Regions from separate parts of the Schwartzia sp. (in: firmicutes) genome, predicted to be linked through region 2. Evidence: riboswitches for the same ligand, from Rfam matches in the RefSeq annotation. Region 2 holds a riboswitch; each other region holds the start of a gene.
The links. A riboswitch is a leader RNA that binds a small molecule or an ion and turns the genes downstream of it on or off. The one in region 2 is predicted to bind cobalamin.
Positions count from the first base shown of each region.

Region 1: linked by a shared signal. The riboswitch ahead of ACY69O_RS01600 (hypothetical protein) and the one ahead of nikB (nickel ABC transporter permease) in region 2 are both predicted to bind cobalamin.
Region 3: linked by a shared signal. The riboswitch ahead of cobI (precorrin-2 C(20)-methyltransferase) and the one ahead of nikB (nickel ABC transporter permease) in region 2 are both predicted to bind cobalamin.

Region 1 covers NZ_CDXDFU010000035.1:2,478-5,758, forward strand. The annotation lists gene ACY69O_RS01590 (nucleotide-binding protein) at 1-63, opposite strand, end outside; gene ACY69O_RS01595 (sirohydrochlorin cobaltochelatase) at 123-1,067, opposite strand; gene ACY69O_RS01600 (hypothetical protein) at 1,093-1,434, opposite strand; cobalamin riboswitch at 1,757-1,927, opposite strand; gene ACY69O_RS01605 (hypothetical protein) at 2,081-2,311, opposite strand; gene ACY69O_RS01610 (magnesium transporter CorA family protein) at 2,330-3,281, opposite strand, start outside.
Region 2 covers NZ_CDXDFU010000072.1:865-4,145, forward strand. The annotation lists gene nikC (nickel transporter permease) at 1-657, opposite strand, end outside; gene nikB (nickel ABC transporter permease) at 659-1,603, opposite strand; cobalamin riboswitch at 1,734-1,909, opposite strand; gene ACY69O_RS03310 (metallophosphoesterase) at 2,099-3,274, opposite strand.
Region 3 covers NZ_CDXDFU010000156.1:1,300-4,580, forward strand. The annotation lists gene ACY69O_RS07040 (type II secretion system protein GspD) at 1-752, shown strand, start outside; gene ACY69O_RS07045 (response regulator) at 836-1,507, shown strand; cobalamin riboswitch at 1,651-1,839, shown strand; gene cobI (precorrin-2 C(20)-methyltransferase) at 1,953-2,660, shown strand; gene ACY69O_RS07055 (precorrin-2 dehydrogenase/sirohydrochlorin ferrochelatase family protein) at 2,662-3,281, shown strand, end outside; gene hemA (glutamyl-tRNA reductase) at 3,278-3,281, shown strand, end outside.

The DNA.
Region 1 (3,281 bases), on a different contig from region 2:
CACATTTGAAGCCGTGGTGGATTTTCCTATTCCGCCTTTTCCATAAAATGCTATCTTTTTCATGCCGGGTATCTCCCTCCCGATTTAAAAGAATAAGCCCCTGCTTACACAGAGGCTCAATATTAATCTTTATTCTTATCCTTAAGGTATTCATACGCTTCATCCGCGCGCTCAACATACATTTTTCGAACGGCATCATTCTCGCCAAGGCCCTTGAGATACGCTTCTACCTCAAAGCCTGCCGCTTCAAGCTGAAACTTGTGGCTCTTGGGATTTTCCGCAAGCATATCCTTTTTCACATGCGTTCCGGCAACCATCATAAGAGGCATGAGTGTTACCTTTTTAACCCCTGCCCGTTTCAGATACGGAATAACGTCCGTAAGATTCGGCCTGCCTTCCATGGTATATACGAAAACATTTCTGAAGCCCTGCTGCATCAGACGGCTCTGAATCGTATCGTAAAATGCATTGGACGGGTGAGGTGACCCGTGAGCCATCAAAAGCACCGCAGTCTGCGGTGTTCTCGCCGGAAACTGGGTTTCCACGGCCTTTACAAAGTCCATAGCATCATCACGCCGCCCGTTCTGTCCCATCCAGTAGATAAGCGGCGTACCCATTGTTGACCGCTTGAACTGTGCTTTATACAGGTGGAACACACTGGTATCATAGGTGTACTCAATCCCTGGGAACAAATCAAGCGTGGTCATTGCAACCCGCGTATAACCTTCACTGCGAAGATCGCGCAGTGCCTCTTCCGGCATAGGATAGTGAATTCCTTCTTTTTCCTCAATACGTTCAACGACAATGTTCGAGGTAAAAGCAAGTACTACCTTGACACCCGGATGATTGCGCTGTATTTCCTCCACAGTTCTTTCTATGGTTATGCGCCGTGTTTCAGTTATAGTTGTACCGAAGCTCATGACCAGTATTGCGTCCTTATCCGGAAGCGACTGCAGCTCAGGCGTATCATAGCTGAGAACACCTATCTGCGTCGCATGGCGGAGCGCCATGGTCACATGCTTGACCTCAGGGTGCACGCTAAATTTTGCACAACATTTATCCTGCAAAGCAAGCATCTCCTATTTTTCAAAATCAGACAACCAGACGTACAACCTGAACCTCAAAAGCTTCCTTTATCTGCGGAATAAAATCGCGCTCAAGAAGTGATTTCTGGCGCAAATCGCCAGCTACCATAAGAAGCATTCCACCGCTTTTCGTCACATTATTGAGCGGCTCAATATATTTGGCATAATCGTCGTCTCCGAGCTTTTTCCGAAGAGTCTCAAGAGCACCCATAAGCTCCGGACGTGTCTCTTTAAGGCGCGCTGCCAGCGGAGCACGTTTTTCAATTTTAACATTCGGATTTTCACTGAGCGGAGCCTCTGCCGTCATCTGCAAATCTGCAGCATAGTCTGTTTGTTCATTTACCTGCATTTCAAATCTCCTCCCTTTACTTTTCTATATTTTAACAGAAACTGCGTCCATTGTCTTTGCAAACTTATCAATCATATCACAGCCTGTTTTTTGACAAAAAAATCGGCCTCTCGGGAGTCCACCCCGGAGGCCCGCCGCAGTCGGCGTGTAAAGAGTTGAATGGAATGTATGAGCAATGCTTTCCATTAAGCTGAACTCACGGAAAACTTTCCGCCAATATAAAAGACTCTTTTCCCCGAACGGAAAAGAGTCATCATTTACAGAGTACGCCAATAAAACAGACGCTGTCTGCCAAATCCCCTTCCCATCGCTCGTAGGTCAATCGGTGATTGTCAATCAGGCAGTTCTCCTGGCTTCAGGTCATCATCCTTCGGCGCCTTCCCGGAATATCCAGTGGCTAATGCCGAAGAACTCTCTGTTACAGTGGCGGGACCGCGTTGGCTTTTACCAACTTTTCTATTAAGTCGCTGACACCTGATTCAAACTGTGTTCACTTTTAAGGAGTCTTGTTCGGGATGTCCGTATCCCGATTACATTGCAAGAATATCACGGGACAAAATGCTTGTCAAGCACTATTTTCCGCAGAAATAAAGCGTGTAGCGGGTATATGCTTTACACTTTTTAAAGCATATACCTGCTACACGCATCAGCATGATGTCTTTCCCAGCCTAGGGTGTATTACAGGTCGCAGACTCCTTACTCTCACAAGGCGAAGCGCCTCTTCGAAGGTCACATCCTCGCGCCCGTTCTGTGTTTCATACACGCACAAAGGTTTCTCTACGCCAAACTCACTGGCAGGCATGTAGACATATTCATTATTTTCAAAATCTCCGTAAATTTCTCCTGCTTTGAGTCTTGCTTCAAGCATAACGCCCATATAAAAACGTCCCTTTCATCAAAACATATTGTGACGCCAAAGCACAAATGCCATGAATCCGGCAATTGAAACCGAAAGACCGGCAATCACAAGAAACGCGTCGGCGCTGGATGCCAGAGGAACCGGAACATTCATACCGAAAAAGCTCGATATTACCGTCGGTATTGCCAGAATAATCGTCATAGCAGCGAGGAATTTCATAACGAGGTTCTGGTTATTGGAGATAATAGACGAGAACGTATCCGCCATTCGCGCGAGAATCTTGCTGTACATTTCAACCATCTCGCGGGCCTGCTTATTCTCGATTATTACATCCTCCAGAAGGTCCTCATCCTCTTCATACATCTTAAGTACCGCCTGAGTTGCAGGATTCGTGCGGAGACGCAGCAGCTTGTCCAAAACTGCACCGTCAGAACGCAGAGCCGCGTTAAAGTACGTCAGACCTTTCTGCAGCTCCAAAAGACGCATAATATCCTTGTTACGCATGGAATCCCGAAGCATATGCTCAATTTCATCGGAGAGCTTGCTTATCTGACGAAGGTAACGCAGATAGAATGTTGCGGATTTATATAGTATCTGGAACAGAAAACGTGTCTTTTTGAACGTGCGGAAAAGCTTTGCAGTCCGCTCGTTAAACTCGGACAGCACCGGAGTTTCCTCCAGGCAGACCGTAATGATATATTCCTTTGTCAAAATAATAGCCAAAGGCAGTGTATCATAGCTGTCATATGAACGCATGACCGGAACATTGGTCAGGACCATGATTGAATTGTCCTCGACATCTGTATGGGAGCGCTCCTCATCATCCAATGCGGAACGCAGGAAGTCAGGTTCGACCTCCGTAAGTTCACCGACGACCTTAAGTTCATACGGTGTCGGATCAATAATATTGATCCATGCTCCCTTTTCGAGAGTCTCCAGGCTCAGTTCCTCGAGCCGTCCGCTCTCATGGGATTTCAGTATTCTGAGC
Region 2 (3,281 bases):
CGGCTGTGCACCGAAACCAAGGAATGAAAGACCCGCGATTTCCATAATCATGGAACCGATATCCATAGCGCCCGTGACAATGACCATCTGCATGATGTTCGGGACGATATGGCGGTGAAGAAGCGCCACCGGCTTAGTACCGTTTGTAACGGCTGCCTGAATGAACTCGCTCTGTACAAGCTTTAATGTAAGGCTTCGTCCGAGACGGGCATATTTCGTCCAGCCGACAACTGCAAGAGCCAGCACCGTGTTTACCACGCTGCCGCCAAGAACACCGGCAATAGCGATAGCAAGTACGATGCCCGGAAACGCCATCATCATATCGGTAATACGCATAAGGAAGGTGTCGACCTTGCCGCCGCAGTAGCCCGCGATAATACCGATAAGCGTGCCGATAGATGCCATCAGAAGAACAGTGATGAGCGTCATGGAAAGAGAAACGCGGGCACCGTAGATTATACGCGTGAAGCAGTCACGGCCCAGCTTATCCGTGCCGAACCAGTGCTCGGCAGAGGGAGGGAGCATAGACGCTGACATATTGGAAGCATACGGATCAGCACTGCACAAAAACGGGCCGAACGCTGCAACAAAAACAATAAAAAGAATCACGCCGCTGAAAAAACGGAATACATTCTTTTCATTCTTAAAGAACTTCAACTTATTTCCCTCCTCTCTTCTTGAGTCGCGGATTCAGAATATAATAGGAAGCATCAACCAAAAGGTTAATGATCATATACAGTATTGCAATCCAAAGAACAAATCCCATGAGCAGAGGGAAGTCACGCATCATGATGGAGCGGACTGCCATAAAGCCAAGTCCGGGCCATGAGAAGACCATCTCGACGACAGCAACGCCGCCCAAAAGCCAGCCGATATATGTACCGAGAAGGGTAACAAGCGGCAGGCAGGCATTCGGAAGCACATGGTGCCAAAGAATCTTGTTCATTGGAATGCCTCGGGCCTGAGCGCCTGTAACATAATCCTTGCCAAGCTCCTCAAGCACAGCAGTGCGCACCTGGCGCGTGAATTTCGATATCATAACGATGGAAAGTGTTGCCGCCGGAAGAATCATGTGACGCACATCAACCTCACCGCCCGAAATCGGGAACATTCCCAGCTTCAATCCGAAGATGTAAAGCAACAGAAGACCTACCCAGAAGCTTGGCATGGAAACGCCGAGGAAGGAAAGTCCACGGGAAAGATAATCAATAAAAGAATTGCGGTAAACCGCAGCCGCGATACCTACCGGCACAGAAACCACCAGCATCATGAGTACAGCCGTTCCCGTAAGCACCAGCGTACCTGGAGCACCCAGCATCATGCGATCGATAACCGGCATCTTTGCTGAATAGGAAATACCCATATCGCCGTGAAGAAGTCCCGTCAGCCAGTTCAGATACTGCATGTGAAACGGCAGATCAAGGCCGAGCTCGTGACGTGTTTGCTCAACTACCTCTGCAGATACCAGCGTATCACCTGTTTCCAAAATCGCATCAACGGCATCACCAGGTGCGATATACGTAAGTCCAAAGGTCAGAATCGTTACACCAATGAGTGTAATGATCATCTGCCCGAACCTTTGCAGCAGTTCTTTTCTACCCAAAATTTTTCTCCTCCTAAAATAAAAATACTCCGAACCCATCCCTTCATAGCTGATTCAGAGCAGTGCCGTGTTTTTTATAAAAAGGCAAAAAAACACAAGCCACCCATCTCCTCATCAACCGTGAGTCAACCAATGGATCTTGTTACGAGCAGGCTTTCTGACTTGAACGCACGCACTCTTCATCTTCCGCTGCTGTCGGAAAATCAAGACTGTCATGGTCTCACAGTTGCGGGACAGCGCAGGATTCTCACCTGCTTTCCTTTTCCCCACCAAACACACTTGGGCACCCATAACGTCCTACTATGTATTTAGGCGCAGTCACCTAAATTAAATCTATAAGAAAGGATACACTGTATAGCTATCATACAGTGTATAGGTAAATAGACCTATCTTTTAACAACAATTCAATAATCATTTAATGGTTTTTATTTACATTTAAACAACCGGACCCAATAAAGCTGCATTTTTTATCGCCTTCAGGACATATAAAAGACCTCAGCCAAGCTTGGCTGAGGTCAGTCTAAACACTGGTATTTCGGGGGGACAGCCGAATCTGAATGGGAACCAGCTTCCGTTTCCGCAATGAACGTACCCAAAGGTTATACCTACTATATACTTTCCTCTCAAATATTTGAAGACAGGTGGGACGAGAGGAACCCCAAAAGCATCCAGCTGCCCTCCGTGAGTATGTCCCGTAAGTGCCAGTGTCACGCCGTATTCTGCAGCATCATCAATAAAATCAGGGTGATGAGCCAGGAGTATACTTACTGCATCTTTAGGAACATTATCCATGGTTTCCTTCATAAATGATTTTTCCAGTTCTTCAAAGCGCGGGCGTATTCTCGGATAATCAACTCCGCAGAAGTAAATCGGGCGTGTGTCCTTAACTACACAGGCATTATCATTTGCAAGCACGCGAATCTGAGTTTTTGCCAAAGCCTTTTTCGTGCGGCCTATGTTGCGGAAATACTCATGATTGCCATAGCAGAACCATATTCCCTGTGGAAATGCTCCGCAAAATCCGTTAATTATTTCAGCCGCCTCTTCATTTATGTCATCATCATCAAAGAGATCTCCTGTTATTACAAGAGCATCTGCTTTTGTTGCGGCCGCCTGCTCCATTAATCGTCTTAAATCCTTCAAAGAGTAAAAGAGCCCCAGATGTACATCGCTCAGCTGGGCAATTTTGAATCCCTCCGCTTTAGCTCCGAGTCCTTCTACAGGAACATCAAAGCTGCGCACGACAGTTTCCGTTCTTTCAACTGCCGTTCCGTACGCAGCTCCGATTGCCGCAGCCGCAGGAAGTGCCAGAGAGCCTTTAATAAACCGGCGTCTGCTCATATCCTGAGGTGTCGCTTTATCGTTTTCCTTCCTATTATATGTGTGCACGATTTTTCTAAGCAGCCTCACCAAAAGAGCAGCTGCCCCGAAAAAAAGCTCTGCCATCCATACTGCCGTCATGAACATAAGCCCATATTTTAAAAAGGTATCCGAAGCCCAGGGAATATGACGTCCGACAAAAAGGAGCACAACTGATACCACATCAAAAATCACAAGCAGCTTTCTTGCGGTACCACGCTCACGTTCTGACGTGACAATATCAAGGCCCCACCACGCCAGACCGCCCACGGTAAACAACACCATCAGCAGCATTAACCAGAAAAACCACACATTTATT
Region 3 (3,281 bases), on a different contig from region 2:
CTCAGTATCCTGAGTACACTAAAGACTATGAATCGAGAAGACATTCTGTGCAGAATCCGGACGGTTCATATACGACAGTAACGGAATCCGTTCCCAAGGAAACTGCTGAACGGACGTGGAAGAACGGCGAGTCGATGCCGGGAATTATACGGTTCGGACACGGGCCGGGCGGCCATCCTTTTGAATTCTACTATGGAGCGCAGATACAGGCTCTGATAACCGACGGCAAGGCAAAGCTTCTGGCGCGTCCAAACATCACGACACTTCAGGGGCGTGAAGCCCAGATAAATATCGGGGGCGAGGTTCCCGTACCGGTGGTGACGTCGACGAATACCGCGACAACGACAAGTATCACATATCGTGATGCCGGAATCATTCTTCGCTGTACACCTCGTGTGAATCCCGACGGGGCCATCACCACAAAGGTACATACCGAGGTCAGCTCACCGCTTTACGTTGATTCATTGAAAGCATATCAGTTTCAAAAGAGGTCGGCAGATACGGTTGTCCGTCTGAAGGATGGAGAGACAATGGTAATCGGAGGGCTGATCGGGAGTGAGGAATCAAAATCGCTTTCGAAGGTTCCTTTCCTTGGAGATTTACCTATATTGGGTGCATTTTTCCGCAGCGTCAGAAAAAGCAAATCCGATTCAGAAATTATGATTTTTCTTACAGCCCATGTGCTGGATGAAGGGGAATCTCCTGCCATAAAGTCTTCGGAAGATTTTGAAAAAGAAAATAAAAGCAAATAATACGGGACTATATCCGTTTGATATATGTTTGATATATTTGGTATAATATACTGAGTGATTTGCGAGAGGAGACAAGATTCATTATGTCTATAAAAATTTTGATTGCAGATGACCATGCTCTGCTGCGACAGGGAATTAAGCGCGTTTTGAATTTCGAGGAAGATCTCGAGGTTGTAGGAGAGGCAGAAGACGGACAGGAAGCTCTTGCCCGTACTCTTGTGCTGCAGCCGGATATTTTGCTGCTTGACCTCAATATGCCTAATCTCAGCGGACTTGAGGTAACAAAGCAGCTTCAGGCAGCTAAGTCGCGCACGCGCATTATCGCGCTTACCATTCACGGCAGCGATAAATATGTGCTCGAAATGCTCCGCAACGGTGCGCTTGGGTATCTTCTTAAAGATGTTGAGCCGACAATGCTCATCAAGGCAATTCACGTAGTAAATAATGGCGATGCTTTTGTATATCCGAAGCTTGCCGAGCGTATTTTCGGCGGTCTTCAGGAAGGCGAGGATGTCAACGAGAAGGCACGCGAGATGTGGAGAGAGGGCCGCGCTGAGCGCCTTACGCCGCGCGAGATGGACGTTCTTTCCTGTATCGCTAAGGGCTTCTCAAATCAGGATATTGCGCAGGCTCTTTTCGTAAGTGAAAAAACGGTTAAAAACCATCTTACAAATATCTTCCGCAAACTCAATGTTAATGACCGCACGCAGGCGCTTATCTATGTTCTTAAACACAAGATAATGACGCTTGAGTAAATTTGTTCATAAGTTGACAGTGTCGATATGACCGTTGTACTATAAAGTGAGAATTATCTGGGGCTTTATGGGGACTTGGTCTTCGTATCAGAGACAGGAGTCTCAGCACCCATTAGTGTCATACATATGATGGAATTGCATAAAGAAAGTTGACGGGGTAAGGTTCCGCCAGGAATAAAGAGAAGCCGGTGAGATGCCGGCACGGTCACGCCACTGTATGACAGAGTCGGCAGAAACGATGACACTGAACGCGGGCGCGAGTCCAAGTTCGGGAAAGCTTTTGCACGGCAATGATGTCGAGTCAGGATATCTGCCTTCCCAACAATCACCGTTTGTACCCACGAGCGAAGGGAAGGGGATTTAAATTGTATCAGCAGGCCTTCCTGGGGGAAGGTCTTTTCTTTTTGCACTTAGCTGCTTTATACAATATAGGAGGGTAATCGGAATGGCAGGAATTTTTTATGGAATCGGCGTAGGACCGGGAGATCCGGACCTTTTGACGATGAAAGCCGTCAATACCATTCGAAAAGTTGACGTGCTTATTGCACCGAAAACCGAGAAAAAAGACGGCAGTGTAGCATATGATATTGCTAAGCCGTATCTTCGGGACGACGTACAGATTGTATATCAGGTTTTCCCGATGGTTAAGCATTTCGAACAGTCTACAGATGCCTGGGAATCGAATGTACAGGAAATTCTCGGCTTCCTTGAACAGGGGAAGAATGTAGGCTTCCTGACGTTGGGCGATGCTATGTTTTTCAGCACCTATATCTATATTTTCCGTCTGCTTGAGAAAAAAGGCGTAAAAATTGAGACCATTCCGGGTATTCCGGCATTCATTGCAATCGGCAGCCATCTTGGCTGGCCTATCGTTGAGGGAAATGATGTGCTGAGCATTATTCCGGCGACGGCAGACAAAGAAACTATTGAAAAGGTTATGGAGGTTTCGGATAATGTAGTCCTTATGAAGGTCTACAAAAACTTCCCTGAAATTGCCGACCTTCTTGTGAAGAATAAAATGATAGAAAACTCTGTTATGGTCAGCCGTGTAGGCATGCCGGATGAGGAACGCATTGACGATATCCTCGCCCGCAAGGACCAGCCGGTCAACTATCTGTCTACCGTCCTGGCACGCAGGACGCCGGAGAAATAAGATGGCGGCGGTATTACCGGTCAGTTTCAAGCTGGTCGGAAAAAAGTGTGCTGTTATCGGCGGCGGAGCTGTGGCACTGCGCAGAGTGAAGGCTCTTCACGAAGCAGGGGCACAGATTCGTGTTATTGCACCGGAGATAGATTCCGAGCTTTTGAAATTCACACGGGAAGAAAATATTGAGTGGATTGCCGAGCCGTTTACGGCATCACTCGTCTTGGGAATGTTTCTTGTTGTGTGCGCTACCAATGATGAGTCCGCAAACCGTTCTGCTGCCTGGGCAGCAAAGGCTACGGGTGCTCTGGTGAATATGGCGGCTCCTCCGATGGATCTCAGCGATTTGATGTTCCCGGCCTTTGCTGAAAAGGACGGACTTTTGCTGACGGCGTCAACAAATGGAGCAAGCCCGGAGCTTTCACGCAAACTGCGTCAGGAGCTGGAGGGTATTATTGATGTTTACGGGCCATGGCTCGAGATATTGGCACCTATACGTGAAGAAATGAAAGAAAAGCTTGCCGGGAGCACTGCACGTCAAGCCTTCTGGCGGGAGGCTCTTGACGATGCTGTCATGGCTCTCGTTAAAGAGAAGAAGTATGATGAGGCGGAGGCACAGGTAAGAAATGC